3 regions of the Pseudomonas sp. HP_12 genome follow, and region 2 is predicted to be linked to each of the others. Evidence: riboswitches for the same ligand, from Rfam matches in the RefSeq annotation. Region 2 holds a riboswitch; each other region holds the start of a gene.
What was found. Region 2 has a riboswitch for cobalamin ahead of cobW (cobalamin biosynthesis protein CobW). Riboswitches for the same ligand answer to the same signal wherever they lie in the genome.

Region 1 (9,966 bases), on a different contig from region 2:
GGAGCAGAAAACCGGCTCCATTCAAGGCGGCATGTACGGCCTGGCACTCACCTCATTGGTGGCGGCCGTGGTGATCTTTTTCGCCCGTACCACACCGAAAGGCGACCCACACCGCCCAAAGCTTGAAGACGCTGCGCCACTGCAAGCAGCCGCGTCGCTCAGCTCACCGTCCAGCGTCAAACCCTAGCCTCACACCCTGATTGACCGGGAGAAGTCATTTGAAAATCACACGCGTCACCGTCACCCCGATTGCCTTCCGCGATCCGCCGTTGCTCAACGCCAGCGGCATCCACGAGCCCTTCGCCCTGCGCTCGATCATCGAAGTCGAAACCGACAACGGCTACCTCGGCCTGGGAGAAAGCTACGGCGATGCCCCGGCCCTGGCGATCCAGCAGCAGTTGCAGAGCCAGTTGATCGGCATGGACCCGTTCAACCTCAACCAGCTGCGGGCGGTGGTCAAAGCGACGGTGGCGGCGAACAAACCCACTTCGGTAGCGGGTGCCGAATTGGCGCCGGGTTCCCATGCCAGCAAAGCGGTGAGCAATGCCTATTCGGCGTTTGAAGTGGCGTTTCTGGATGTGCAGGCACGTTCCATGAATCTGCCATTGGTTGACCTGCTGGGCGGTGCCGTTCGCGACCGCGTGCCGTTCAGTGCGTACCTGTTCTTCAAATACGCCCAGCACGCCGATTCGCCCTACGCGCCCGACAGCTGGGGTGAAGCGCTGAGCGAAGAGCAGATCGTCGCCCAGGCGCGGCGGATGATCGAAGCCTACGGCTTCAAAAGCATCAAACTCAAAGCCGGCGCCCTGGACCCGGAACACGAAGTGTCCTGCATCAAAGCGTTGAAAAAGGCCTTCCCGGGCTACCCACTGCGCATCGACCCCAACGGCAACTGGTCGCTGGAAACCTCGATCCGCATGGCCGAACTGCTCGGCGATGACCTGCAATACTACGAAGACCCGACGCCGGGGCTGGAAGGCATGGCCGAACTGCATACACGCACCGGCATGCCGCTGGCGACCAACATGGTCGTCACCGACTTCGACGAATTCCGCCGCAGCGTCGCGCTGAACAGCGTGCAGATCGTCCTCGCCGACCACCATTACTGGGGTGGCCTGCGCGACACCCAGGCGCTGGCAAAAATGTGCGACACCTTCGGCCTCGGCGTCTCCATGCACTCCAACTCCCACCTGGGCATCAGCCTCATGGCCATGACCCACGTCGCCGCCGCCGTCCCCAACCTCGACTTCGCCTGCGACACCCACTACCCGTGGCAAGAACCGGACGAAGAAGTCATCAAAGGCGGCAAACTGCCCATCATCGACGGGTGCGTCCACCTCACCCGCGAACCTGGGTTGGGGCTTGAACTGGACTACGACCAGCTGGGCAAACTCAATGACCAATTCCTGACGTGCGGAATTCGCCAGCGGGATGATGTGCGGCAAATGCAGAAATACAAACCGGAGTGGAAGGCGGTGAAGCCGAGGTATTGAGGTTGGGGGGTGGGGCTGCACGAACGGCGCCGTTTGGGATACCGCATTCGCGAGCAAGCTCGCTCCCACAAATACCATTCAGTCCGAAGATCCTTCAGCGCCTGAACTGGCCTCTTCCCGGCTAAAGCCAGTCCTACGAGACCGCGTCCAGCCAGTGAGGGACGCGTGACCTCACTGTAGGACCGGCTTCAGCCGGGAAGCCTTTGATCTGCTCTTGATCTTCATACCCAAAAGGCTCAAACACCGCAAAACGCGACTTGGGTGCAGGCTGAACGGAGGTCTCGCGGAGTGGGCCGAGCCGCATGGATGCGGCAAGAGCGCCGTCAGGACATGGATGTCCGTTCGGCGCGGGCCCACGGAGCGAGACCGGAGTGAAGGAACCCTGAGGAACGAAGGGCCCAACCAGGAGCAGGCACCCTTGGTTACTTGGGGTGCTTTTCCAAGTAACTCGCCGAAGGCGAAACAGTCCGCCCCAGGCGGACGCCCTTGATCTCAAGTATCTTGATCTTTAAGGGGAACCCGCCCGCAACCGCAATAGACGAGCCCCGTCAAACGGATCAACCAACCAATGCCCCCGCACCCCGAAAACCTCACCCAATAACTCCGGCGACAACACATCAAAGGGCGAACCCAACGCCACCAACCGCCCGCCGTCCATCACCGCCAGACGATCACACCCCAGCGCCTGATTCAAATCATGCAACGCCACCACCGTCGTCACCGGCAAATCCTGCACCAACCGCAAAATCGACAACTGCTGCTGAATATCCAGATGATTCGTTGGCTCATCCAGCAACAACACCTGCGGCCGCTGCGCCAAAGCCCGCGCAATATGACCCCGCTGCTGCTCCCCACCCGACAACGTATGCCACGCCCGATGCCCCAAGTGCTGCAAACTCACATCCGCCAGCGCCTGCGCCACAATCCGGTCATCGTCCGCGCCCCACGGCGCCAGCGCCGACAGCCACGGCGTACGGCCCAACTCAACCGCCTGCAACAGACTGATCGAATCCCCCGTCTGCGCGTGCTGCTCCACCACCGCCACCTGCCGCGCAATGTCCCGCCGGCTCAGCGACGACAAGCGCCTCCCGCCCAAGTGAACGTCGCCCCGAGACGGCTTTTGAATCCCCGCCAGCAGCTTCAGCAGCGTCGACTTCCCCGAGCCATTCGGCCCGACGATCCCCAGGTTTTCCCCCGGCCGAATCGCCAGGCTCACCCCACTGAGCAGTTGCGCGCCCTTGACCGAATAACTCAGGTCACTCCCTTCCAGCATGGTGCCGGGCACCTCCTCACGGGCGTTCATCGAGGACGATTCCCGCGGACCAGAATCATGGCAAAAACCGGCGCGCCCACCAGCGCCGTGATGACCCCGATCGGCAACACCTGACCCTTGATCAAGGTGCGCGACAGCACATCGGCGGCAATCATGAACAGCGCGCCAATCAGGGCGCTCAAGGGCAACAAGCGGGCATGACGTACCCCGGCCATCAGGCGCACCGCGTGGGGAATCACCAGACCGACGAAGCCGATGGACCCGACGATCGACACCATCACCGCCGTCATCAGCGCGGCGGTGAGAATCAGCACGGCCTGCACCCGGCGCACCGGAATGCCCAGGGACGCCGCTGAATCGCTGCCGAACGTGAACGCATCCAGCGCGCGCCGATGCCACAGGCACACCAGCAAGCCGAGCACCACGACCGGCACCGACAGCGCCACCGACGACCAGCGCACGCCGCTGAGATTGCCCAGCAACCAGAACATAATCCCGCGGGCCTGCTCGGCATTGGCCGACTTGGTGATCAGGAAGGAGGTCAGGGCGTTGAACAGCTGGGACCCGGCAATGCCCGCCAGGATGATCTGGCCGGCAGCGGTCTGGCCCCGAGAGGAGCGGGCGAGCAGGGCGACCAGCGCGAAGGCGGCGATTGCGCCGGCAAACGCGCCGGTGGACAGGGAAATCGTCCCGGCACCGATGCCGATGATCGCCACCAGCACTGCGCCGGTCGAAGCCCCGGCGGAAATGCCCAGCAAGTAGGGATCGGCCAGCGGGTTGCGCAGTAGCGATTGCAAGACCAAGCCCGACACCGCCAGCCCTGCGCCGCAAGTGGCGGCCACGATGGCCCGGGTCAGGCGGTAATTCCAGACGATGCCCTCGTCGATGGGGTCGAGGGGATAGCCCGCGGCCCACAGCTTGTTCGCCAGCACCTGAACGATCACCGGCAGGCCGATCGACGTCTCGCCGATCGCCACGCCCGCCAGCACCGCCAGCGCCAGCAACGCGGTCGCCCAAGCGCCGTGGCCGAACATTCGGACGATGCTTGAGCGAGGAATACGGAGCGGCATCATTGCGGATGAGTGGCCTGAGCCAGTTGTTCGATGCCGTCAAACAGCCGCACGCTGGACTCCATGGCGCTGGCGTCCATGACTACGATGCGATTGTTTTTCACCGCATCCATATTCCGTGTGACCGGGTCCGAGCGGAGGAAGGCCAGCTTCTTCTCGTGATCGTCGGCCGGGAAGCGGCGGCGGTCCATCCGCGCGATGACCAGCACCGTCGGGTTGGCCTTGGCGATGGTTTCCCAGCCCACGGTCGGCCATTCCTCGTCGGAGTCGATGACGTTACGCATGCCGAGGGTGTCGAGCATGAAGTTGGGAATGCCCTTGCGTCCGGCGACGTAGGGGTCGACGTTGATGTCCGGGCTGGAAAACCAGAACACCGCCGAGACGGGCGGGTTGGCATGGGCGTTCGCCTGTGCAACGGCCCGGGCCAGCCGCGCCTGGTAATCCGCGATCAGCCGTTCGCCACGGTCCTGCACGTCGAAAATCTGCGCCAGCTGCCGCAGGCTTTTGTACAGCGTGTCGATGCGGAAGGCTTCGAGGCGCGTGCCGTCGGCGCCGACCCGGTTGTTCTTGCCCTCGCAATCGGACGGCAGGATGTAGGTCGGGATGCCCAGGTCGCGAAACTGCTCGCGGGTGCCAACGGCGCCCTGTGGCCCGACCATCCACTCGAACTGCACCGGAACGAAATCCGGGCGTTTGCCGATCACCGATTCAAAACTCGGCGCGTTATCCGCGAGCCGAGCGATGCCGTTGTTGAGGGTTTGGTACTGGGCCAGGACGGGGTTGAACCACAGCGACGTGCCGACGACGTTCGGGCCCAGTCCGAGGGCATAGAGCATCTCGGTGGCCGCCTGGCCGATGGTCACGGTTTTCTGCGGGGCGTGGGTGAAGGTCAGCGCTTGGCCGCAGTTGTCCACGGTCAAGGGGTAAACCGTCGACGCCGCGAGGGCGGCAGTGGGCAAGGTCAGGGTGACGAGCAGGGCGGCGAGGCGGCGCAGCGGCATGAAAGCGATCTCCAGATAGCCTGAATGCTTGGCGAAGCAGGCACTGGAAAGTCCATCCCGACAGGCGCTCCTACGATGAGGGCGAGCACAGCGCGCGCGAACGACGCACGAACGGGAGTCCTTCCCCGGACACCCCGCCGGTGAATGAATATGCTGGCCGGCAGGTCTCCTGACTGGCGCTTCATCGCCGTGCTTCGGCCTTCCCGGGGTCACCCAGTGGCAAACAGGAAGCAGGGCTCAGCGCCTACAGTTGCGGGGACAGTTCCCTTTCAGCGCGCAGCACGCGCCTGGGGATTCCCTATTAATTCCGAGCGGAAACCGGCGGCGGGGATACTAAACGATTCGGCGGGTGGAGGCTAATGCGGAGGCCGTGCGCCGGAGCGCGGCTAAACACCTTGCAGTAGCGGCAGCAGCACTAAACCTGCGGGAGATGCAAAAGCTGAAGGAGATGCAGCGCCTGAAGCAGATGCAAAACCTGTGGGAGTGAGCTTGCTCACGAAGATGCCCGAACTTTCGCTAAATCTTCGGCGGCTGGAATTCAGTCTTCGCGAGCAAGCTCACTCCTACAGGGGTTTTGCGTTGGCCGCACGGGCGTCGTTGGTCCAGCGGCTTGAACGGCCAACCAACGATCTTCAGACCAGCGGCTTAAACGGCCAACCCACGATCTTCTTCGGCCGTGGCGTCGCATAGGTCCGCACTTTCGAGGTCTTCAACCCCAGACGCACCAGTGATTCCGCCAGTGCCACCGCAGCGGTCACGCCATCCACCACGGGCACGCCGGCGCGGTCACGGATGAGTTGATCCAGGCCGGCCATGCCGCCGCAGCCCAGGCAAATCACCTCGGCCTTGTCCCGACTCACCGCTTCCATGGCCTGCTCGACGATGGCCTCGACCGCACGCTCCGGCGATTCCTCCAGCTCCAGTACGCTCATGCCGCTGGCCCGCACCGAGGCGCAGCGTTCGTACACGCCGGCCAGCTTTAGACGGTCTTCAATCAGCGGCACGGTGCGGTCCAGCGTGGTGACCACCGCGTATTTATGCCCCAGCAGCATCGCCAGGCTGGCCGCCGCTTCGGTGATGTCCACCACCGGCACCTCGAGCAACTCCTGCAAACCCTCGCGGCCGTGTTCGCCGTAACCCGCTTGAATCACGGCGTCATAGGGCCCTTCGTAGGACATCACCCGGTCCATCACCGCGATGGCCGCGAGGTAACTTTCGAAATTGCCTTCCACCGACTCGGCGCCGAAGCGCGGGGTCAGGCCGATGATCTCGGTGCCAGGCGAGGCCACGCTGCGGGCCTGCTCGGCAATGGTCTCGGTCATGGATTCGGTGGTGTTGACGTTGACGATCAGAATTCGCATGGACAGATCTCGCGCAGAAAACAAGGCCGGGCGTCTGGCCCGGCGTCGTTGCCCACGATATCAGTCTTTCATCGGCACGGGCGCCTGCAGGGCGATGAAGCCCTGATCGCGCATGGCCTGCCAGAAACCATCCGGCACCTGTGCGTTAAGCGCGGTGACGTCCTCGATGATCCGCGACGGGCGGCTGGCACCCGGAATCACCGCCGCCACCAGGGGGTTGGCAAGGACAAATTGCAGCGCTGCGGACTTGATGTCCACTTGGTACTGACGGGCGATCTCCTGGATGTGCGCCACCTTGTCCAGCATCGCTGGCGACGCCTCCTGATACTCGAAATGCTTGCCGCCCACCAACACGCCGGAGCTGTAAGGCCCGCCGACGACGAACTCGGCGTTGTGCTGACGGGCCTTGTCGAACAGCCGTTGCAGCGGTTGGTCGTGATCGAGCAGCGAATAGCGGCCGGCGAGCAGGAAACCATCGGGCTGGGCTTCTTCCAGATCCAGCGTCAGTTCGCACGGCTCGACGCGGTTGACGCCCAGGCCCCAGGCCTTGATCACGCCTTCTTCGCGCAGGCGGGTGAGGGCACGGAAAGCGCCGGTGCGGGCGATGTTGAAATGCTCGGTCCAGGCATCGCCGTGGGCGTCCTGCGCGACGTCGTGGACAAACACGATATCCAGACGATCAGTGTTCAACCGCTCCAGGCTCGCTTCAATGGAACGCAGCGTGGCGTCGGCGGAATAGTCGGTGACGATCTTGTTTTTCAGGCCCTCGGCGAACGGGCCGCTGCGGGTCTCGGTGTCGATCTCGTCGGAAATCAGCCGGCCGACTTTGGTGCTCAGGGTGTACTGGTCGCGGGGGACGCCGGCGAGGGCCCTGCCCAGGCGCTGCTCGGACAAGCCGGCGCCGTAGATGGGCGCGGTGTCGAAATAGCGAATGCCCTGGTCCCAGGCGGATTGAACGGTGGCCGCTGCTTCCTCTTCGTCGATGGTGCGGAACATGTTGCCCAGCGGCGCGGAGCCGAAGCCGAGGCGGCCGATGATCTTGTCGTGCAGACTCATTGGGGGGGTGTCCTGTGCGGTGGGGCGTGTTGGATGGCGCGCGGTTCATGGCCCGGATCGAGCACGATGAAACCGGCGAAGCTTCTTTACTGACTGTTGATTGCCGCAGGGGTTCTTCGGAATGGGCGAGCGTGTGCTTTCACATGCTCGGCGAGCGGCTATCCTCATCCCATGCGACTTTAGCCACGCGTGCGAATTTCAACATTTCAGATAGATCCGTCGACGGCACAGATTTGAGGATTGCCCATAGCCTGTATTTGCGGAGTGGCGTCCGACGCCTTCCCGGCTGAAGCCGGTCCTACGAAGGCGCCGGGATTCTTGGTAGGACCGGCTTTAGCCGGGAAGAGGCCCGTGAGTACGCCATCCATGACCAGCGAGGCCGCCGATGAGCGAGCACATCATTCATTTCCACTGCGGTGTCGATCAGGCCAGCACCGAGCATTTTCGCGATCGCTGCCTCGAAGCCCTCGGCAAGGGCGCGACCGGATTGCTGCTGAATCTGTCGACCGCCGGCGGCAGCACCGCACTGGGATTCACGCTGTACAACTTCCTGAAATCCCTGAAAGTGCCGATCCGTGCGTTGAACAGCGGCAACATCGAATCCATGGGCATCGTCATCTACCTGGCGGCTCAGGAGCGGATCGTCTGCCCCCACTCGCGGTTTCTGATCCACCCCATGAGCTGGTACTTCAACCAGAGCTCGGTGGACCACTCACGCATGCGCGAATACCTGCGCAGCCTGGACAACGACCTGCAGCGCTACGTAAATATCTATCAGAGCGAGACCGTGAGCGCCGTGCACCCGCTGGACATCGGGCGCTGCCTGTCAGCGGAGGAGAAGGTGATCCGCGCCGAAGATTCGCTGGCGTGCGGCATTGCCCATCGTGTCGAGCAATTGCAGTTTGCCGAAGACGCCGTGCACTGGACCGTCAGCGCCAGCTAAGCTCGATCCATTGAACCCGGTCGTTGTCGAGCCCTCTGACTCTATTATTGGCCACATTGAAATGAGAGGTGACTGCCATGCAATCCCATACACCTGACGCTGCACCCGTTCCGCCGCGCCCCGCTCCCCAGCCGGGTGACGAAGAGACAGGATTTGACGCCGACATGGATCCGGGCAACGAAGACCCGGGTTCACAGTTTGATCGGGACGCGACGGTGCCGCTGATCGATCCGGATAAATGAGGGAGGAGGGTGCCGCTGACACGTGTGCTTGCTATGAGGCGTACATTGCTTTTTTGACTGATGCTCAAACAAAAGAGCGAGAGCCTTGGCCCTCGCTCGCTTCACTCACCCGCACGTCGTTACGACTTGCCGCCTGAGCCGCCTTTCTTGCCGGTGCCGCTCGCGCCTGCACCCGATTCTTTCTTCATATCGCTTCCGGCATTGCCGCTGCCTGAAGCCTGTCCGCCTTTCTTGCCGGCTTCGGACGCTTTCTCTTTATCGTTCGCAAAATTGCCAGGGTTCGACTTTCCGGTGTTAGCCATGATCGCAGACCTCTTGTTATTGAGAAGGCGAGACAAGTACCTCGCCTTAGCTGTGAGGGGGCGTTCACGCAATGGTTTAACCCGTCGCTTGACTGGCAGACCAACGGCGGTGACGAGTAATGCCCGCTGTTACATGTGCACTTCGACGGTCAGCGGCAGGTGATCGGACAGATGGGTCCACGGCCGCGTGCCGAGGATTTTCGGCTGGTGGCTGGTGGCGTTGCGCAGGTAGATGCGGTCCAGACGCAGCATCGGGAAGCGAGCCGGGTAGGTCTTCGCCAGCCGCCCCTGACTGCGCTCGAAGGCCTCATGCAGGTAGCCGCAGCGCTGCAGGCGCTTGTTGCCCTGCAGCTGCCAGTCGTTGAAGTCGCCGGCGATCACCACCGGTGCATCCTCGGGCAGGGAGTCGAGCAGGTCGCAGAGCAGGTTCAGCTGCAACTGGCGATGGCTTTCCAGCAGGCTGAGGTGCACGCAAATCGCGTGTACCTCGGCATGCCCTGGCACTTGCAGCACGCAATGCAGCAAGCCGCGGCGTTCCGGCCCGGTGATCGAGATGTCCAGATTGCGGTAATGCAGGATCGGGTATTTGGACAGCAGCGCGTTGCCGTGATGGCCGTCCGGGTAGACCGCGTTGCGGCCGTAGGCGAAGTCCGTCCACATACTGTCGGCGAGGAATTCGTAGTGCGGCGTGTCGGGCCAGTCTTCGTACTTGGCGGCGTGGCGGTCATGGCCGCCGAGGACTTCCTGGAGAAACACCAGGTCGGCACCGGTGCTGCGCACGGCTTCACGCAACTCCGGCAGTATGAAACGCCGGTTCAGGGCGGTGAAGCCCTTGTGGGTGTTCACGGTCAGCACGCGCAGTTTGTGGACTTCGCGCAACGTGGCCGGGTCCGGAGGGGTAGCGTTCGAGCCAGCGGGATCGGGGGTCACGCCCTCACTCCTGTTCGGGGGATGTGCTATTCGGACCGGGACGCGAGGCGGCAGTTCAGCTTTTAGGTGGGACGGGCTGTGGCCGGGGGATTTCAACAGCGAGTGAGCGCTGTTGCAGAGTCGCCGGCCTCTTCCCTCTGTAGGACCGGCTTCAGCCGGGAAGCTTTGAGACGCTGCGCTCGCTACACCCGCGTGTCGACCGGCGCCCTGCGCGACAGCACCACTGCCAGCGTCAACGCCGCCACCGACAACAACGCCGCGAAGAAGAAAATCCAGCCGTAGCCCATGCCCAGCG
Region 2 (9,966 bases):
GCGACTGCCCGCCTGCACGCTGCGGGCGGGCAACTCACCCCAACTGCCCTCGCCTGTTTCTGGCGCTTCGTGCTGCGGCTGAGCGCCGTTGTCGGGTCTCGGCGGGCTTTGCTCTGATGACGCAGGCGGCCGGGATTGCGGCTGATGCGGCGGTTGCGGCTCCCGACGACGATGGCGCAGAGCGAAATCGGCCACGGCGTCGATGTCGATTTCGGTGATCTGAGCACCGCCGCGCCAAGCCGCATGGGCACGGGCCGCGCGCAACCAGACCAGATCCGCACGCAAACCGTCGACCCCGGCCGCAAAGCAACGCTCGGTGATCAGGCCCAGGCTGACGTCATCCAGCTCGATGGTCGGCAACAGGCTCCGGGCGGTTTCACACCGCGCCTTCAACGCCTGCTGCTGCGGGGCCCAATGCTGACAGAACGCCTCAGGCGCGGCGTCGAAATCCAGCCGGCGGCGAATGATCTGCCCGCGCTGTTCCGGCAATGTCTGCCCGCTCAACGCCACGTTCAGGCCGAAACGGTCGAGCAACTGCGGGCGCAGTTCGCCTTCTTCCGGGTTCATGGTGCCGATCAGCACAAAGCGCGCGGCATGGCGATGGGAGATACCGTCGCGCTCCACCAGATTGACGCCGCTGGCAGCCACGTCCAGCAGCAGATCGACCAGATGGTCCGGCAGCAGATTGACCTCATCGACGTACAGCACGCCACCGTCCGCCTTGGCCAGAACCCCCGGCGAGAATGCCGCGCGGCCTTCACCCAGCACCGCGTCGAGGTCCAGCGTGCCGACAAGGCGCTCTTCGGTTGCCCCCAGCGGCAGCGTGACGAACTGTCCGCTGGCCAGCAGATCCGCCAGCCCTCGGGCCAGGGTCGATTTGGCCATGCCGCGCGGCCCCTCGATCAGCACGCCACCGATTTTCGGGTCGATGGCGGTCAGGCACAGGGCGAGCTTCAGGTCATCGGCACCGACGACGGCAGCGAGGGGAAAATGTGGGGTGTCGGTCATGGTCGGTTCTCGTAAAGCTGCGGGTCAATCACGGTGTTCAATCCAGTCAGGAGTCTTTCCAGAGGGATGTGCAGACGCTCGTTCAGACTCATGACTCTTCGATGTCCAGCAACAGATTCTCCAGCGCCTCGCGGTACTCGCCGGGCTCCTGCCACAGGCCGCGCTGCTGCGCTTCGAGCATGCGCTCGGTCATGTCCCGCAGCGCATCCGGGTTGTGCTGCTGGATGAAATCGCGGGTCGAGGCGTCCAACAGATACGCATCGGCGAGCAGCGCGTATTGGTGATCGTCGATCAGCTCGGTGGTGGCGTCGAAGGCGAACAGGAAATCCACGGTCGCCGCCATCTCGAACGCACCCTTGTAGCCGTGGCGCTTGACCCCTTCGATCCACTTCGGATTGGCCGCCCGGGAGCGCACCACCCGGTTAAGCTCTTCCTTCAGCGTACGGATCTTCGGCAGATCAGGCTGGCTGTGGTCGCCGTGATAACTGGCGACTTTCTCGCCGGACAGGCTTTCCACTGCCGCCAGCATGCCGCCCTGGAACTGGTAGTAATCGTTCGAATCGAGCAAGTCGTGTTCGCGGTTGTCCTGGTTCTGCAGCACCGCCTGAACCTGACTCAGCCGCTTGGCAAAACCGTCACGGGCCGGGGTGCCTTCATCGCTGCCGCCGTAGGCGTAGCCGCCCCAGTTCAGGTAGACCTCGGCAAGGTCTTCGCGGCTCTGCCACAACCGTCCGTCGATGGCGTTCTGTACTCCCGCGCCATACGCCCCCGGCTTGGCGCCGAAAATGCGCCAGCCAGCCTGCTTCGCCGCTTGCTCGGCATCCAGACCGTCGCGCTGCAATTGCTCGCGCTCCTGACTCACGCGGGCGGCCAGCGGGTTCATGTCGTCGGGCTCGTCCAGCGCGGCGACGGCCTGCACTGCGGCGTCGAACAGGCGGATCAGGTTGGCGAAGGCGTCGCGGAAGAACCCGGAGACCCGCAGGGTGACATCGACCCGCGGCCGGTCGAGCAGGCTCAGGGGCAGGATTTCAAAGTCATCGACGCGCTGACTGCCCGTCGCCCACACCGGCCGCACACCCATCAGCGCCATGGCCTGGGCGATGTCATCACCGCCGGTGCGCATGGTCGCCGTGCCCCAGACCGAAAGCCCCAGTTGACGTAGATAATCACCATGGTCCTGTAAGTGCCTCTCCAGCAACAGATTTGCAGACTGGAAACCAATGCGCCACGCGGTCATGGTCGGCAGATTGCGCACGTCCACGGAGAAGAAGTTGCGGCCGGTCGGTAGCACGTCCAGCCGTCCACGGCTGGGGGCGCCGCTCGGCCCGGCCGGGACGAATCGCCCACTTAGCGCGCTGAGCAGGTTCGACATTTCTGCTGGACCGCAGGCGTCGAGGCGAGGGATAACCACTTCATGCAGGGACTGAGCAACGTCGGACAAGCTGTTGTTTTCTAACCGATTACTGAGAGGAAAGCCGCTGGCAATCTGCTCAATCATCTGCGCGGCCAGCAGCTCCAGCCGCTCGCGGGTATCGCCGGTCGTGCGCCATGGTTCAGCGCTGACTTCATGTAATGCCTGAGGTTTGTCGCCGGTCCATGGCGCGCCGAGATCACAGTCCAGCGGGTCGAAATCCAGCGCCAGCGCCTGACTCAACGCCCGCAGCAGACTGGCCTGACCGCCGCGACCATCACCCCGAGGCACGCGCACCATCGCCAACAGCGTGTCGATGCGCAGCCGGCCGGTGGGCGACTCGCCGAACACGTGCAGGCCGTCGCGGATCTGCGATTCCTTCAGGTCACACAAGTAGGTGTCCAGACGCGGCAGCCACACGGCGGCGTCGGCCTCGCTGTTGGCGTCCCCGTCCATCGCCAGTTCGCGGTCGATATGGGTCTCGCGCACCAGCCTGAGAATGTCTTTTTGCAGCTCCCGGGCACGGCGCGGGTCGAGCAGCTGCGCTTCGTAATATTCGTCCGCCAGCAGTTCAAGGTCGCGCAACGGACCGTAGGTTTCGGCGCGGGTCAGCGGCGGCATCAGGTGGTCGATGATCACCGCCTGGGTGCGGCGCTTGGCCTGGGCGCCCTCGCCCGGATCGTTGACGATGAACGGGTAGATATTCGGCATCGGGCCGAGGATCGCGTCCGGCCAGCAGTGTTCGGACAGGCCGACGCCTTTGCCCGGTAGCCACTCCAGATTGCCGTGCTTGCCGACGTGGATGACAGCGTGGGCGCCATAGCGTTTGCGCAGCCAGAAGTAAAACGCCAGATAGCCGTGGGGCGGTACCAGATCGGGGTCGTGATACACCGCGCTGTGATCGACGTTGTAGCCCCGCGCCGGTTGAATGCCGACGAAGGTCATGCCGAAACGCAGGCCGGCGATCATCATCCGCCCGTCCCGGCACATGGGGTCGGTGTCAGGGACGCCCCATCGCGCGATGACTGCATCGCGATTGGCTTGCGGCAGCGCTTGAAACGCCGCCCTGTACTCGTCCATGGCCATGCTCTGGTGGCACGGCCGTTGATCGAGGCTGTCCGGGTCATTGGTGACGCCGCCGAGCAAGGCGTGAATCAGCGCAGTACCGGTCTCGGGCAAGTCCTCAACCGGGTAACCCTCCGCCTGCATGGCCTTAAGGATGTTCAGCGCGGCCGCCGGGGTGTCGAGGCCGACGCCGTTGCCGATGCGCCCGTCGCGGGTTGGATAGTTGGCCAGAATCAGCGCTACGCGCTTGTCGGTGTTGGCGGTGCGGGCAAGCAGCACCCAGCGCCGGGCCAGTTCGGCGACGAAATCCATGCGTTCCGGCTGGGCGCGGTAGCAAACCACGTCGGACTGACTGCGCTCGCTGTGCCAGGCCAGGTCCTTGAAGCTGATTGGCCGGCTGATGATGCGCCCGTCCAGTTCCGGCAGCGCGATGTGCATCGCCAGGTCGCGGGGGCCCAGCCCTTGGGCGCTTGCCTGCCAGGCGGGTTCGTTGTCCTGGGCGCAAATGGCCTGAATGACCGGGATGTCTCGGCGAAACGGCCGAACATCCGGCGCTTCCGGGCTGGATTGGGCGAAGCCGGTGGTGTTGAGAATGACCTCGCAATCCACCTCGTCGAGCCAGTCCTGTATCGCGCTCATGCAGCCGGCTTCCTTCAGGCTGGCGACGGCAATCGGCAACGGGTTCAGGCCCTGGGCCGACAAGCGCTCGCAGAACACATCGAGGAAACCGGTGTTGGCTGCCTGCAGGTGGGAGCGATAGAACAGCACGGCCGCGACCGGCTGATCGGCGCGCCAGTCGGCCTGCCAGCGGGCCAGGTCGGCGTTGGCGTGGTGCGGGTGATAAATCACGGTGCGCGGCAGGGTCTGCGGCTCGGCCCAGAGGTAGTCGCCGCCCAGCCAGCGGGTGGCGATGAAATTGAACAGCGCCAGCGCGTTGTGCTTGCCGCCCTGACGCAGGTAATGCCAGAGACGCTCGCGGTCTTCGACAGATTCCGTGCTCAGGCCGCTCAGCTCGGGGTCTGGCCGATCACAGCCCGGGACTAGAATCAGCTTCACGCCTTTCGCGGCCAGCTCCACCAGCCGCTCGACGCCGTAACGCCAGTAGCCGATGCCGCCGTGCAGGGAAATCAGGATGACTTTGGCGTGGCGCAGCACCTCGTCCACGTACAGATCCACCGACGCATGGTTTTGCACCTGCATCGGGTTGGCCAGGCGCAGGCTCGGGTAGCTATCCGGCAATTGCCGCGCGGTTTCAGCCAGCAGCGCCAGATTCGAGTCGGCGCTGCACAGGATCACCAGCTCGGCGGGCGTCTGGCCCAGGTCAGCGATGCTGTCGTCGGGGACGAAGCCGCCGGGCTGTGTACGCAGCAGGTGCATGGTTAGCCTTTTATGCCTGAGACTGCGTCGCGCAATTGCGCTTCAAGGACGCCGGCGTCCAGTTCCTGGCCGATCAGCACCAGGTGGGTTTCCCGGGCTTCGTCTGGCTTCCAGGCGCGGTCGAAATGCTTGTCGAAACGCGTGCCGACACCTTGCACCAGCAGGCGCATGGGTTTGCCGGGAATGGCGGCGAAGCCTTTGACACGCAGGATGCCGTGCTGGACGACGGCCTGGGTCAGCGCGTCGAGCAACAGCGATTCGTCGGCCTGGGGCAGCGTAATGGAAATCGAGTCGAAGGCGTCATGGTCGTGGTCATCATGATCGTCGCCTTCGTGGTGATCGTGGTGGGTCTTGCGCCCGTCGATGTGCAGCTCGGACTCGGCGCCCAGGCCCAGCAACACGCTGATCGGCAGCTGGCCCCGGTTCGCTTCGACGATCTTCACCGCCGGCGGCAGTTCTTCGGCGACTTCGGCACGCACGGCGGCGATAGCATCAGCGTCGAGCATGTCGGCCTTGTTCAGCACGACGAGATCGGCGCTGGCCAGTTGGTCGGCGAACAGCTCGTGCAGCGGCGATTCGTGGTCCAGGTTCGGATCAAGCTTGCGCTGGGCGTCGACTTGGTCCGGGAACGCGGCGAAGGTGCCCGCGAGCACGGCCGGGCTGTCGACCACGGTGATCACGGCGTCGACGGTGCAGGCGTTGCGGATTTCTGGCCACTGGAAGGCTTGGACCAGGGGTTTCGGCAGGGCCAGACCCGAGGTTTCGATGAGGATGTGATCGAGGTCGCCACGACGGGCGACCAGTTCCTGCATCACCGGGAAAAACTCTTCCTGAACGGTGCAGCACAGGCAGCCGTTGGCCAGTTCGTACACGCGACCGACGGCTTCTTCTTCGGTGCAGCCGATGGTGCATTGCTTGAGGATGTCGCCGTCGATGCCCAGTTCGCCGAATTCGTTGACGATGACGGCGATGCGTCGGCCTTCGGCGTTGTCGAGCATGTGCCGCAGCAAAGTGGTTTTGCCCGAGCCGAGAAAGCCGGTGACGATGGTGACAGGGAGTTTGGCCAGTGTTTTCATCGGTTGCCCTCAGGCGTGCGGCGGGGCAACGAGGACGAAAACAGCGCAGGCCGGTGGAAGCAGGCGCGCGGTTCGATTCGCCACCGGATCACCCCGCCCGGTTGTAGTGAAATTCCTCGGCCGCTTGCAGGCGGTCCGAATCGAGGCAGGTCTCCTGGCTCACGGCGGCCGGTCGCTGACAGGCATCATCAGGCGACTGACATTCATTGCGCCTTCCCGCTTGCGCAGTGGCTGTGCAATGAAGCTGTCCGTTTACAGTTGCGGGGGCAGCTGCGGCTTGATACCGCATTCCCTTCTTAGCGCCGGTGGCCCTGTGACGTATCCGAAACCGGGCGGCCGGCGAACCTCAAGTGCGCAAGGCTACGCAGTGACTGGAGGCCGGTCAATCGCGCTTTGCAATGATCGCCGCGCCAATTGACGCACCGATCGCTGCATTGATTGACGCATCGGCTGAAGGGCCGATTGACGAGCCAAACAGCCCGTGGTCTGCTACACACCTTGTTACGGGTGCCCTTCACAGGGTGAAACGGGAAACCGGTGCGTGCAGACCTTCGGGTGTGTATCAGTCCGGTGCTGCCCCCGCAACGGTAAGCGAGTGAAGAGTCAGATCCACTGTGTCGGCATCGATATGGGAAGGCGATTCTTGAAGGCACGACGGCTGTAACGGCTGATGCATGTGCCCCTCGCGAGCCCGGAGACCGGCCCGATAACGCTACATAACACAACCCGCGGTGGGCGGGCGCTGTTGATCACTGCCGGCCTTCGCCTGCGGTGTCTTCGCGTCCGTCCGCTGAATCCACTTCAGAGGGAAGCGCCATGTCCATCAGCACACCCCGCCAGACGTCCGGCACCGGCACCAGCACAAACACCACAACAGCCGTGACCGCCACCCAAAGCCAGCGCATTGTCGCCGCCGTCAGCGCGATGTTTCTAGGCGCGTTTCTGGTGTACTTCGCCGGCTTCTCCCACATCGATGCGGTGCACAACGCGGCACACGACACCCGTCACAGCTCTGCCTTCCCGTGCCATTGAGACCCGCCGCCATGTTCAAGCGAATTGCGCAAACGGCCGGGTTCACCGGACTGCTCGCCGCCCTGTTGTTGACACTGCTGCAGAGCTTCTCGGTGGCGCCACTGATCCTGCAGGCGGAGACCTACGAAAAGGCCCCGGCTGCTGAGATGCACGAGCACGCCGAGGGTGCGATGGCCGGCCACGTCCATGACGCCGAAGCCTGGGAGCCGGAAGACGGCTGGCAGCGCGTGCTGTCCACCACCGGCGGCAATCTGGTGGTCGCGGTCGGCTTCGCCCTGATGCTGGCGGCGCTGTACACCCTGCGTACGCCGACCAGAGCCCGCGAAGGCGTGCTGTGGGGGTTGGCCGGTTATGCGGTGTTCGTGCTGGCGCCCACTCTTGGTTTGCCGCCCGAGCTGCCCGGCACTGTCGCGGCGGATCTGACCCAACGGCAGATCTGGTGGGTCGGCACCGCCGCCTCCACGGCTGCAGGCCTGGCATTGATAGTGTTTGCCCGGCACTGGGTGTGGAAGGCCTTGGGCGCGGTGATCCTGGTGGTGCCGCATATCGTCGGCGCGCCGCAACCGGCGGTGCACTCGGCACTGGCGCCGGAAGCCCTTGAAGCGCAATTCAAGATCGCGTCGCTGCTGACCAATGCGGTTTTCTGGATTGCCTTGGGCTTGATCAGCGCCTGGTTGTCTCGGCGCAATGAAGCGACCGAGACGCACGTCGGTTTGAAGCCTGCTCTGTGAATGAAGTGCACGATCGGCCGCTGTGGGTGGTCGGTCTGGGCTGCCAGCGCGGCTGTTCGGCGCTGGAGCTTCGGCAGTTGATGGAGGATGGGTTGCGGGAGGGACGTCTTCAGCTGACAGACGTTGCCGCCCTCGCCTCCATTGACGGCAAGTCGGCTGAGGTAGGGCTGCAGGCACTGGGTCATGAGCTGGGGCTGACGATCGGGTTTTTCAGCGCGGGTGATCTGGCGGCTTACGAGGCACAGCTGACTTACCGTTCGGACATCGCCTTCGAACGCACTGGCTGCTACGGCGTGGCAGAAAGCGCGGCGCTGGCGATGGTGACACGGTTGACCGGCGCGCCCGCGACCTTGGTCATCCCCCGCCGAAAAAGCCCCCACGCGACCTTTGCTCTGGCAACCGCAATCTTGTAGGACCGGCTAACCCTTGTAGGACCGGCTTTAGCCGGGAAGACGTCAGGCGCCACGCTGCAAATTTGAGGGTGTACACGCAGACCTTTTCCCGGCTAAAGCCGGTCCCACTGGACCGCATGCAGCCATCCAAGCAGTGCTCAAATGAACCCCAATCAGGACACCCCATGACTGTTTTTTTCATCGGCGCCGGCCCCGGCGATCCGGACCTGATCACTGTCAAAGGCCAGCGGCTGATCCGCTCCTGCCCGGTGATCATTTACGCCGGTTCCCTGGTGCCTGAAGCAGTGCTGGAAGGTCATCAGGCAGTTCAGGTCACCAACAGCGCTCCATTGCACCTTCAGCAGATCATCGAGCTGATGAAATCCGCTCATGCACAGGGCCAGGACGTGGCGCGCGTGCATTCCGGCGATCCGAGCCTGTATGGCGCGATCGGCGAACAAATCCGCTGCCTGCGCGAATTGCAGATCCCCTTCGAAATCATCCCCGGCGTCACCGCCACCGCCGCCTGCGCCGCGTTGCTCGGGACAGAGCTGACGCTGCCGGACATCTCCCAGAGCGTGATCCTGACCCGCTACGCCGACAAAACCGACATGCCCGAAGGCGAAAGCCTGGGCGATCTGGCACGGCACCGGGCAACCATGGCGATCCATCTGGGGGTCAATAACCTCGGCAAGATCGTCGCCGAGCTAACGCCGCACTATGGCGCCGACTGCCCCATCGCCGTAGTGCATCGCGCCAGCTGGCCCGATCAGGACTGGGTCACCGGCACACTGGCAGACATCGAGGAGAAGGTGCGGATCAAGGGATTTCGTCGCACCGCGCTGATCCTGGTGGGTCGGGTACTGGGCAACGACGTGTTCAGCGAGTCATCGCTGTATCGCGCGGGCCATGCCCATGTGTTCAGGCCCTAGCGTGCGCCTCTAGACCTTGGCGAGCGCCCACAAAAAAGCCCCGAACTCGTCGGGGCTTGCCTGCAACACCATACTTCCTGGTATCACACGTTGACTCAGTAATACGCGTTTTCTTTCTGAGTGTGGTCGGTCACGTCACGCACACCGGTCAGCTCGGGGATGCGCTCCAGCAACGTGCGCTCGATGCCTTCCTTGAGCGTCACATCGGCCTGACCGCAACCCTGGCAACCACCGCCAAACTGGAGAATGGCGACATTTGCCTCATCTTCTTCCACCACCTCGATCAAGGTCACCTGGCCGCCGTGACTGGCGAGGCCCGGGTTGATCTCGGTCTGCAGGTAGTAATTGATACGCTCGTTGATCGGGCTGTCGGCGTTGACCATCGGCACTTTGGCGTTTGGCGCCTTGATGGTCAGTTGACCACCCATGCGGTCAGTCGCGTAATCGACAACGGCGTCGTCCAGAAACGCTTCGCTGAATGCATCGATCCAGGCGGTGAAGCTTTTCAGGCCGATGGCCGTGTCTTCAGGTTTCTCTTCGCCCGGCTTGCAGTAGGCAATGCAGGTTTCAGCGTATTGGGTGCCAGGCTGGGTAATAAACACGCGGATGCCGATGCCGGGGGTGTTCTGCTTTTCCAGCAGATCGGCCAGGTAATCGTGGGCGGCATCAGTAATCGTAATAGCGGTCATGAAAATTCCTCGCAGACGTGGGGCGCAGTTTACGCCAATCAACTGCGCCTGACAAAGCCCTAGTATTTTAGTCAGGTAAGCGGTTCGCCTCGACTAAAACCCCGTCACGACAGAGCTGCTTCCTTGCTCGCCCTTCTCTGATCCAGCCAGCCCTTCATGCGTCGGTACAGGCCCTTCTCGATCCACTCATAACTGAGCCAAGCCCCCAGGGCGATGACCGGCACACAGACGGCAAACACCACGTACGGGTTAA
Region 3 (9,966 bases), on a different contig from region 2:
GGCGGACCTGAAATCACGGCTGACCATGGCGCTGGTGTTCCAGATGCGCCTGTTGTCCGACGAAGAAAAACTCCGCGCCCTGCAATTGCGCGCGTCCCGCCGGGGGCTGCACCTTACCGACGAAGTGGGGCATTTCATCCTCACCCGCGGCAAGCGCAGCATGAGTGCGCTGTTCGACCTGCTTGAACAGCTCGATCAAGCCTCACTGCAGGCCCAGCGCAAGCTGACCATTCCGTTCCTGAAAGAAACCCTCGGTTGGTAAGCGCGTCCGTGGTCGATCAGGCTTTGGTCCTGCAAACTGCGGCGGCCCTGCGTCATGCCACACGCATCCTGATCATCACCGGTGCTGGCCTTTCGGCGGATTCGGGTTTGCCGACCTATCGCGGTGTCGGTGGTCTGTACAACGGCGAGACCGACGACGGCCTGCCGATCGAAATGGCGTTGTCCGGCCCGATACTGCGTCGTGATCCGGCGCTGTGCTGGAAATACATTGCACAATTGGGCAGCGCTTGCCTGGGCGGACGTCCCAATGCGGCGCACTATGCCATCGCCGAATTGCAGCGGCGCAAGCCGGAATGCTGGGTGTTGACGCAAAACGTCGACGGCTATCATCGCGCTGCGGGCAGTCCGCCAGAACGGCTGATCGAAATTCATGGCCAGTTGGCGCCGCTCTACTGTCAATCTTGTGGCGCCGAGGATCTGCAGTTGAGCGAGCACCTCAACCGGCCACTGCCACCGCTGTGCGCCCGCTGTACTGGCGTTTTGAGGCCATCGGTGGTGTTGTTTGAGGAGATGTTGCCAGAGTTGGCACTGAACGTGCTTCAGGAAGAGATGGCAAAAGGCTTTGACGCTGTGCTCAGCACCGGAACCACCGCCAGCTTCCCGTACATTCATGAGCCTATGCTGCGCGCTCGGGTGACGGGAGGCTTTACTGCCGAGATAAACCCTTCGCCGACCGATCATTCCGCGCACATGGATGCGTTTCTGAGGTGTAGAGCCTTAGAAGTGATGGACGACATCGTAAGTCACATTTGTTTCGATTGAATTTGCAAATGGGTACGATTGAAGGCATAGTCTCGGCTTCTTTACACTTCAGCCACGGTCGTGCACATGCTAAACCGCTTCGCACCCCTCGTGCCTCTCGCACTCGTAACGCTGTTGTTCGGCTGTGCGGCCCAGATGCCGACGTCGCAACAACAGTCGCAAAGCCCCCAGTTCCGGGACTCTGCCACCGCTCAATCCGCCAGCAAGCGTGCCGATTACGCGTCCTCCGTACTGGATGACGAAGTCGCCACCGAAGACGAGCTCGCTCAATTTGCCGACAACAAGCCGTACCGCCTGCCGGTTCTGGCTGACAGCATTCTCGAGCGCGGCAAATCCCTGATAGGCACTCGCTATCGCTTCGGCGGCACATCGACCACCTCCGGTTTCGACTGCAGCGGTTTCATCGGTTATCTCTTCCGCGAAGAGGCGGGCATGAGCCTGCCGCGTTCCTCCCGCGAAATGATCAACATCGATGCCCCTCTCGTTAAACGCAATGACCTCAAGCCAGGCGACCTGCTGTTCTTCAGCACTGCCGGCCGTGGTCGTGTCAGCCATGCGGGCATCTACCTGGGCGATGATCAATTCATTCACTCCAGCAGCCGCCGCAGCGGTGGTGTCCGCGTCGACAGCCTCGACGATGCCTACTGGGCCAAGACGTTCATCGAAGCCAAACGCGCGCTGGCGATGGCACCCTCAACGGTACCTGCAACCACCACCGCGATGAGCTCGACTACACTCAAGCGCCAAACCCGTTAATTCCGGGCGCGCAAAGGGCCAACCCCTCTTGCGCGCGACCCCGGCCCTCGGCAAAGTAAGCTGCATCCCGCACAGGTTGTCGTGTTTATGTCGTTAACGGTTCGCCTGATCGTCGCCTCTCTGGCTGTGCTGCTGGCCGCATGTTCCAGCACTCCACCGCCTGCTCCACGCAAGGTCGTCTACCGGCCTGTAGTTTCCGCTCCTCCCCAGTTTTCTTCACCGCTCGCCGACGACGTTTTGTTGCGCGCGATCGGCCTCGTTGGCACGCCTTATCGCTGGGGCGGCAACACGCCTGATTCGGGTTTCGATTGCAGCGGCCTGATCGGCTATGTCTACCACGACGCCGCCGGTATCACCCTGCCGCGATCCACGCGGGAAATGATCACCCTGCGTGGCCCGGACATCGACCGCAGCCAGTTGCAGACCGGTGATCTGGTGTTCTTTGCCACGGGTGGCGGCTCCCACGTCAGCCATGCCGGCATCTACGTCGGGGAAGGGCGATTCGTTCACGCACCGGCCACCGGCGGCACCGTCAAACTCGACAGCCTGGACAAGCCTTATTGGCAAAAGGCCTGGCTGAATGCCAAGCGCGTTATCCAGCCGTCGAACTTGGCCAGGCAATAGTCGTTTTTGAGGCAACGTGTTCATGGGCTGTTGCTGCAGGAACACCTGTGCATTCCAGGGTGAAATCCCGTAAACCCGTGGGCGCTCTGTCCACGGTTCGATTGACGCTCCCCAGTCAACCCTCTAACCTTCGCGCCATGTTTCAGGTGCCCGGGACCTTGTTGGTCCACAGGGTGAAACAGGGAAGCCGGTGCGATTGCTCGTGCGATCAATTCCGGCGCTGCCTCCGCAACGGTAAATGAGTCTGGGCCACGCACAATGCCACTGTGTTCGCTGAACATGGGAAGGCGCCTGGCCTGCCACGGTTGTGGCAACTCATGAGTCCGGAGACCGGCCTGATCCATCGAACAGCATCACGGAGGGCGATGCTCTGCTGCAGGCCGGGCCATGTCCGGTGCCTGCTGACAGTCCTTGCTCGTGCCCTCCGTTTGCCACACCTGCCCTCAAGCGGAGAGCTGAGATGAGCGAATCCCCCGAACGTGACGAACGCCACCTGGCGCGCATGCTGCGCAAAAAGGCGGTGATGGACGAGCGCATTTCCAGCGCGCCAAATGAATGCGGACTGCTGCTGGTATTGACCGGCAACGGTAAAGGCAAAAGCAGCTCGGCCTTCGGCATGCTCGCCCGCGCCATGGGCCACGGCATGCAGTGCGGCGTCGTGCAGTTCATCAAGGGCCGCCACAGCACAGGCGAAGAGCTGTTCTTCCGCCGCTTTCCCGAACAAGTGCGTTACCACGTGATGGGCGAGGGCTTCACCTGGGAAACCCAGGACCGCCAGCGCGACATCGCCGCCGCCGAAGCCGCCTGGGCCGTGACCCGGGAAATGCTCAAGGACGCCTCTATCGGCATGGTCGTGCTCGATGAGCTGAACATTGCCCTCAAGCACGGCTATCTGGACCTGGAGCAGGTGCTGAGCGATTTGCAGGCGCGCCCGCCGATGCAGCACGTGATCGTCACCGGTCGCGGGGCGAAGCAGGAACTGATCGACCTCTCCGACACCGTTTCCGACATCGGCGTGGTCAAGCATGCCTTTCAAGCCGGCATCAAGGCGCAGAAAGGCATCGAACTGTGAGTGAGCGCCAGCTCCGGCACTGCCCGGCAGTATTGATCGCTGCGCCCGCGTCCGGCCAGGGCAAAACCACCGTCACCGCCGCACTCGCCCGTCTGCATCGCAATCAGGGGCGCAAGGTGCGCGTGTTCAAATGCGGACCGGACTTTCTCGACCCGATGATTCTCGAACGCGCCAGCGGCCATCCGGTGTACCAACTGGACATGTGGATGATCGGCGAGGACGAAAGTCGGCGCCTGTTGTGGGAAGCCGCCGCCGACGCCGACCTGATCCTCATCGAAGGCGTCATGGGCTTGTTCGACGGTACGCCCTCCAGCGCAGACCTGGCCCGGCGTTTCGGCGTTCCGGTCCTGGGGGTGATCGACGGCACGGCCATGGCCCAGACCTTTGGCGCCCTGGCGCTTGGGCTGGCGCGCTATCAGCCGGATCTGCCGTTTGCCGGCGTGCTGGCCAATCGCGTCGGCACAGTGCGCCACGCGCAGTTGCTCGAAGGCAGCCTGACCGAAGGCCTGCGCTGGTACGGCGCGTTGTCCCGTGAAACCGGCATTGAGCTGCCCAGCCGGCACCTCGGCCTGGTGCAGGCCAGCGAATTGAATGACCTGGACATGCGCCTTGACGCTGCGGCCACCGCGCTGGCCAGCACCTGCGACGCCACGTTGCCGCCGTCCGTGACCTTTACCGCGCCGGAATTCGTGCCGGCCGAACCGCTACTGGCCGGCGTGAAAATCGCCATCGCCCACGACGAGGCGTTCGCGTTTTTCTACGGCGCCAGCCTCGACCTGTTGCGGGAGATGGGCGCCGAACTGTCGTTCTTTTCGCCGATCCGCGACCGCGAATTACCCGACGCCGACAGCCTGTATCTGCCGGGCGGTTACCCGGAACTGCATCACACGGCGCTGGCGGAAAACCACAGCATGCTGGCCGCGATTCGCGCGCACCACGCCGCCGGCAAACCCTTGCTCGCCGAATGCGGCGGGATGTTGTATTTACTCGATGCCCTGACCGATGTCGACGGCCAGCGCGCCGAAGGGGTGGGCTTGCTCAAGGGGGAAGCCGTGATGCAAAAGCGTCTGGCCGCCCTGGCCCTGCAATCGGTCGAACTGCCGGAAGGCATCCTGCGTGGCCACACCTATCACCACTCCCTGACCAGCACCGAGCTGACCCCCATCGCCCGCGGCCTCAGCCCCAATGGCGGGCGCGGCGCCGAAGCGGTGTACCGCGAAGGGCGCATGACCGCGTCATACGTGCACTTTTACTTTCCCTCGAATCCCCAGGCGATGGCGGCGCTGTTTTTGCCATGAGCCCATCTAATTCAACCGCCGCATTCTGTGAGAGCGAGCTTGCTCGTGAAGTGGGCGCGTCCGATCCCACTCCTTGTCTGAAAAACCGCTTTCGCGAGCAAGCTCACTCCTACAAGGGGCGCATCGCGGGTGATTGCTGTGTTTCACGCGCGGGACAGGCGAGCCATGACTGAACACACCTTCACCGACCCCGAACGCGCCGCCGTTTACCGCGCCATCGCCGAGCGTCGCGACATGCGTCACTTCTGCGGGGGCACAGTCGCGCCCGAGTTGCTGGCCCGTCTGCTCGAAGCCGCCCACCACGCGCCGAGCGTTGGCCTGATGCAGCCGTGGCGGTTCCTGCGCATCACCGACCCGACGCTGCGCGCGCAGATTCAGGCGCAGGTGGAAGAAGAACGCATCCGCACCGCCGAAGCCCTGGGCGAGCGGTCCGACGATTTCATGAAGCTGAAGGTCGAGGGCATCAGCGACTGCGCCGAGGTATTGGTCGCCGCGTTGATGGACGACCGCGACAAACACATCTTCGGGCGTCGCACCCTGCCGGAAATGGACATGGCGTCGTTGTCGTGCGCGATCCAGAACCTCTGGCTGGCGGCCCGTGCCGAGGGTCTAGGCATGGGCTGGGTGTCGCTGTTCGATCCCCAGGCCCTGGCTGATCTGCTGAAGATGCCAACCGGTTCAAAACCCCTGGCGATCCTGTGCCTGGGCCCGGTCAAGGCATTTTACCCGGCGCCGATGCTGGTGCTGGAGGGCTGGGCGCAGCCGCGCGCGTTGCAAGAGTTGGTCTACGAGAACACATGGGGAGTGATTGAATGAGTGTGGCGTTATTGAGCGTCGCCGGGGTCGCGCTGGACGCGTTGCTCGGCGAGCCAAAACGGAACCACCCGCTGGTGGCGTTCGGCCGTTTTGCCGAGCGCATCGAACAGCGCCTGAATGCTGCCGGCCGGGGCTGGCGCAGCCATGGCGTGACGGCGTGGTTCATCGCCGTCATTCCGCTGACCCTGATCGCCACGTTGCTCAGTTGGCTACCGTTGATTGGCTGGCTGGTGGACGTGCTGGCGCTGTACTGCGCGTTGGGTCTTCGCAGTCTGGGCGAGCACGTCGAGCCGGTCGCCCAGGCGCTGCGCAGCGACGATCTGCCCGAAGCGCGTCGGCGCGTCGGCTATCTGGTCAGTCGCCAGACCTCCGAGCTGGACAGCACCGAAGTGGCCCGTGCCGCCACGGAATCGGTGCTGGAAAACGGCAGCGACGCGGTGTTCGCGGCGATTTTCTGGTTCGTCGTGCTGGGCGCGCCGGGCGTTGTGCTCTATCGGCTGAGCAACACCCTCGACGCCATGTGGGGCTATCGCAACGAGCGCTTCGAACGCTTCGGCTGGGCGGCGGCGAAAATCGACGACCTGCTCAACTACATTCCGGCACGCTTGGTGGCATTAACCTACGCGCTGCTGGGCAACACCCGACTGGCCCTGCGCTGCTGGCGCACCCAGGCCCCGAAGTGGGACAGCCCCAATGCAGGCCCGGTGATGGCCGCCGGCGCCGGTGCGCTGGGCGTCGAGCTGGGTGGCGCGGCGATTTATCACGGCGAGCTGCATGAGCGCGCGACCCTGGGCGAAGGCGTGCCTGCGGACGCCGACTCCATCGATCGCGGCTGGCAACTGGTGCAGCGCGGCGTGTGGCTGTGGTTGCTGATTTTGTGTCTGGGGACAGAATTCTATGCTTGAACACGGCGGCCGATTGCGTGGCGCAGTCCTGAAATACGGCATTGATGAGGCGGACTGGCTGGACCTGTCCAGCGGGATTTCGCCGTGGTCGTGGTCAATCCCGGCGATTCCTGAAGCGGCCTGGGCGCGCCTGCCGGAAACCGATGACGGTCTGGAAGCCGCCGCCCGCCGCTACTACGGCGCCACGGACGTGCTGCCGGTGGCCGGTTCCCAAGCGGCGATTCAGGCGCTGCCGCGTCTGCGTCAGGCGGGCAAGGTCGGCGTGCTGTCGCCGTGCTACGCCGAGCACGCCGAGGCCTGGCGCAACACCGGTTTTCTGGTGCGCGAAGTGCTTGAGCACGAAGTGGAGCGGTTCATCGACACCCTTGATGTGCTCGTCGTGGTCAACCCGAACAACCCCACCGGCCTGAGCCTCACGCCCGAACGCCTGCTGGAATGGCACACGCGGCTGGCCCAGCGTGGTGGTTGGCTGGTGGTCGACGAAGCGTTCATGGACAACACGCCGGAGTTGAGCCTGGCGGCTTACACCCAGCGTTCGGGGCTCATCGTATTGCGCTCGTTCGGCAAGTTCTTCGGGCTGGCCGGTGTGCGCCTGGGTTTTGTGCTGGCGGAGCCGCGCTTTCTCAAAGTCATGGCGCGGCAGATCGGCCCCTGGTCAGTCAGCGGGCCAACCCGCATCATCGGTCAGGCCTGTCTCAACGACGTGGCCGGGCATCAACGCCAGCGCCAGCGCACCGAGCAGGCCAGTCAGCGTCTGGTTGATGTGCTCAGCCGCCACGGCTTCGCGCCCAAGGGCGGCTGCGCGCTGTTTCAGTGGCTGATCACGCCGCTGGCGGAAGAACTGTATGAGTTCTGCGCACACCGGGGCATCCTTCTGCGGCTTTTTATTAACAACAGCAACAACAACAGCAGCCTGCGTTTCGGCCTGCCCCGCGAGGACGCCGACTGGCAGCGTCTGGAACAGGCACTGAGTGAGTTCTCCCGGGAGCGCCCATGAACATCGGCAAAACCCTGATGGTGCAGGGCACCACGTCCGATGCCGGTAAAAGCACGCTGGTGACGGCGCTGTGCCGCTGGCTGACCCGACAGGGCGTGCGCACCGTGCCGTTCAAGCCACAGAACATGGCGCTCAACAGCGCAGTGACCGCGGACGGCGGCGAGATCGGCCGCGCCCAGGCCGTGCAAGCCCAGGCCTGCGGCCTCGAACCCCACACCGACATGAACCCGGTGCTGCTCAAACCCAACAGCGACACGGGCGCGCAAGTGATCATTCACGGGCGCGCCGTCACCACCATGAACGCCGTCGCCTACCACGACTACAAAGCCATCGCGATGCAGGCCGTACTCGCTTCCCATCGCCGCCTCAGCGAGGGCTGGCCGGTGGTCATGGTCGAAGGCGCCGGGTCGCCGGCCGAGATCAACCTGCGCGCCGGCGACATCGCCAACATGGGCTTTGCCGAAGCGGTGGATTGCCCGGTGCTGCTGGTGGCGGACATCAATCGCGGCGGGGTGTTTGCCCATCTGGTCGGCACGCTGGAATTGCTGTCGCCCAGCGAACAGGCGCGGGTCAGAGGTTTCATCATCAATCGTTTTCGCGGCGACATCGCGCTGCTTCAGCCCGGCCTCGACTGGCTCGAACAGCGCACCGGCAAACCGGTGGTGGGCGTGCTGCCCTACGTGATGGACCTGCATCTGGAGGCTGAAGACGGTCTTGATCAGCGCCAGACCGACAAGGCCGAGCAGGTGCTCAATGTCATCGTGCCGGTCCTGCCGCGCATCAGTAACCACACCGACTTCGACCCGCTGCGCCTGCACCCCCAGGTCAATCTGCAATTCGTCGGCCCTGGGCAGGCGATTCCCGGCGCTGACCTGATCATCCTGCCCGGCTCGAAAAGCGTGCGCAGCGATCTCGCCTATCTGCGCGCCAACGGTTGGGACACCGCCATTAGCCGCCACCTGCGTTACGGCGGCAAAGTGCTGGGCATCTGCGGTGGCCTGCAAATGCTGGGCGAAGAGTTGCACGACCCGCACGGACTGGAAGGCGCGGCGGGTTCAAGCCCGGGCCTGGGGCTGCTGGCCTTGAGCACGGTGCTGGAAGAAGAGAAACAGCTGCGCAATGTGAGCGGGCGGCTGACCCTCGAAGACGCCGACGTCAGCGGCTACGAGATTCATGCCGGCGTGACCACCGGCGCGGCGCTGGAGCGTCCGTTGGTCCAGCTGGCCGACGGTCGCTGCGATGGCGCGTGCAGTCCTGACGGCCAAGTGCTCGGCACGTACCTGCACGGGCTGTTCGAGAATCCTGCGTCGAGCAGCGCGTTGCTGCGATGGGCCGGGTTAGAGAATGTGCAGTCGGTGGATTACCACGCCCTGCGCGAGCGCGACATCGAGCGCCTGGCCGATCTGGTGGAAACCCACCTGGACGGCACATTACTGCGTGAACTCTGCGGCCTGGAGCAACCCTGATGCTGCAATTGATCCTCGGCGGCGCACGATCCGGCAAAAGTCGGCTGGCTGAAAACCTCGCCAGCGACAGCGGCCTCGACGTCATCTACATCGCCACCAGCCAGCCTCTGGACGGCGAAATGAACCAGCGCGTCGCCGTGCACCGCGAGCGTCGTCCGGCGGAGTGGGGGCTAGTCGAAGAACCTGTCGAACTGGCCCGCGTCCTCCGGGAAAACGCCGGGGAGGGCGGCTGCCTGCTGGTGGATTGCCTGACCCTGTGGCTGACCAATCTGCTCATGCTGGACGATCCGCAGCGGCTGGTTCAAGAGCGCGAAGCCTTGCTCGATGGTCTGGCGGAACTGCCGGGCGAAATCATTTTTGTCAGCAACGAAACCGGGCTGGGCGTCGTGCCCCTCGGTGAGCTGACCCGTCGTTATGTCGATGAAGCCGGCTGGCTGCATCAGGCGCTGGCCGAACGTTGCCAGCGCGTGGTGTTCACTGTCGCCGGACTGCCCATGATCCTGAAAGGACCCGCACTATGAGTAACGCCTGGTGGCTCGCGCCTGCCCGAGAAGTCGATCACGCCAGCCGCGAAGAAGCGTTGGCCCGTCAGCAGCAACTGACCAAACCGACCGGTTCTTTGGGTCGTCTGGAAGACGTGGCGGTGCAACTGGCCGGCCTGCAGGGTCGCCTGAAACCGGAGGTCGATGAGGTCTGGATCGCGATTTTTGCCGGCGATCACGGCGTGGTCGCTGAAGGGGTCTCGGCTTACCCGCAGGAAGTCACCGGGCAGATGCTGCACAACTTCATCATGGGCGGCGCGGCCATCAGCGTGTTGGCGCGGCAGCTGTCGGCGCAGCTGGACGTGGTCGATCTGGGCACGGTTGCCCCGCTGGACCTGCCGGGCGTGCGTCACCTCAACCTCGGCCCGGGCACCGCGAATTTTGCCCAAGGCCCGGCGATGACTGAGGCACAACTTCACGCTGCGCTCGATGGCGGTCGCGACAGC

Region 1: it holds a riboswitch for cobalamin, as region 2 does, so the genes downstream of both, ACYASU_RS02190 (ABC transporter substrate-binding protein) here and cobW (cobalamin biosynthesis protein CobW) in region 2, are expected to answer to the same signal.
Region 3: it holds a riboswitch for cobalamin, as region 2 does, so the genes downstream of both, cobO (cob(I)yrinic acid a,c-diamide adenosyltransferase) here and cobW (cobalamin biosynthesis protein CobW) in region 2, are expected to answer to the same signal.

Annotation. Positions count from the first base shown of each region.
Region 1 is NZ_JBTOQG010000001.1:493,162-503,127, reverse strand. Features, by position in the region: gene ACYASU_RS02210 (MFS transporter) at 1-187, shown strand, start outside; gene ACYASU_RS02205 (glucarate dehydratase family protein) at 219-1,493, shown strand; gene ACYASU_RS02200 (ABC transporter ATP-binding protein) at 2,002-2,796, opposite strand; gene ACYASU_RS02195 (FecCD family ABC transporter permease) at 2,793-3,800, opposite strand; gene ACYASU_RS02190 (ABC transporter substrate-binding protein) at 3,836-4,837, opposite strand; cobalamin riboswitch at 4,980-5,175, opposite strand; gene ACYASU_RS02185 (aspartate/glutamate racemase family protein) at 5,470-6,198, opposite strand; gene ACYASU_RS02180 (aldo/keto reductase) at 6,259-7,254, opposite strand; gene ACYASU_RS02175 (ATP-dependent Clp protease proteolytic subunit) at 7,640-8,197, shown strand; gene ACYASU_RS02170 (hypothetical protein) at 8,275-8,439, shown strand; gene ACYASU_RS02165 (con-10 family general stress protein) at 8,559-8,741, opposite strand; gene ACYASU_RS02160 (endonuclease/exonuclease/phosphatase family protein) at 8,871-9,620, opposite strand; gene ACYASU_RS02155 (MFS transporter) at 9,854-9,966, opposite strand, start outside.
Region 2 is NZ_JBTOQG010000006.1:145,747-155,712, reverse strand. Features, by position in the region: gene ACYASU_RS06815 (ATP-binding protein) at 1-1,008, opposite strand, end outside; gene cobN (cobaltochelatase subunit CobN) at 1,097-4,861, opposite strand; gene cobW (cobalamin biosynthesis protein CobW) at 4,864-5,937, opposite strand; cobalamin riboswitch at 6,078-6,287, opposite strand; cobalamin riboswitch at 6,426-6,658, shown strand; gene ACYASU_RS06800 (CbtB domain-containing protein) at 6,754-6,969, shown strand; gene ACYASU_RS06795 (CbtA family protein) at 6,981-7,700, shown strand; gene ACYASU_RS06790 (cobalamin biosynthesis protein) at 7,697-8,113, shown strand; gene cobM (precorrin-4 C(11)-methyltransferase) at 8,278-9,024, shown strand; gene nfuA (Fe-S biogenesis protein NfuA) at 9,120-9,713, opposite strand; gene ACYASU_RS06775 (acyltransferase family protein) at 9,818-9,966, opposite strand, start outside.
Region 3 is NZ_JBTOQG010000012.1:332,293-342,258, reverse strand. Features, by position in the region: gene hda (DnaA regulatory inactivator Hda) at 1-262, shown strand, start outside; gene ACYASU_RS11570 (NAD-dependent deacylase) at 271-1,044, shown strand; gene ACYASU_RS11565 (C40 family peptidase) at 1,111-1,800, shown strand; gene ACYASU_RS11560 (C40 family peptidase) at 1,888-2,424, shown strand; cobalamin riboswitch at 2,552-2,777, shown strand; gene cobO (cob(I)yrinic acid a,c-diamide adenosyltransferase) at 2,885-3,496, shown strand; gene ACYASU_RS11550 (cobyrinate a,c-diamide synthase) at 3,493-4,794, shown strand; gene bluB (5,6-dimethylbenzimidazole synthase) at 4,960-5,610, shown strand; gene cbiB (adenosylcobinamide-phosphate synthase CbiB) at 5,607-6,515, shown strand; gene cobD (threonine-phosphate decarboxylase CobD) at 6,508-7,512, shown strand; gene ACYASU_RS11530 (cobyric acid synthase) at 7,509-8,978, shown strand; gene cobU (bifunctional adenosylcobinamide kinase/adenosylcobinamide-phosphate guanylyltransferase) at 8,978-9,499, shown strand; gene cobT (nicotinate-nucleotide--dimethylbenzimidazole phosphoribosyltransferase) at 9,496-9,966, shown strand, end outside.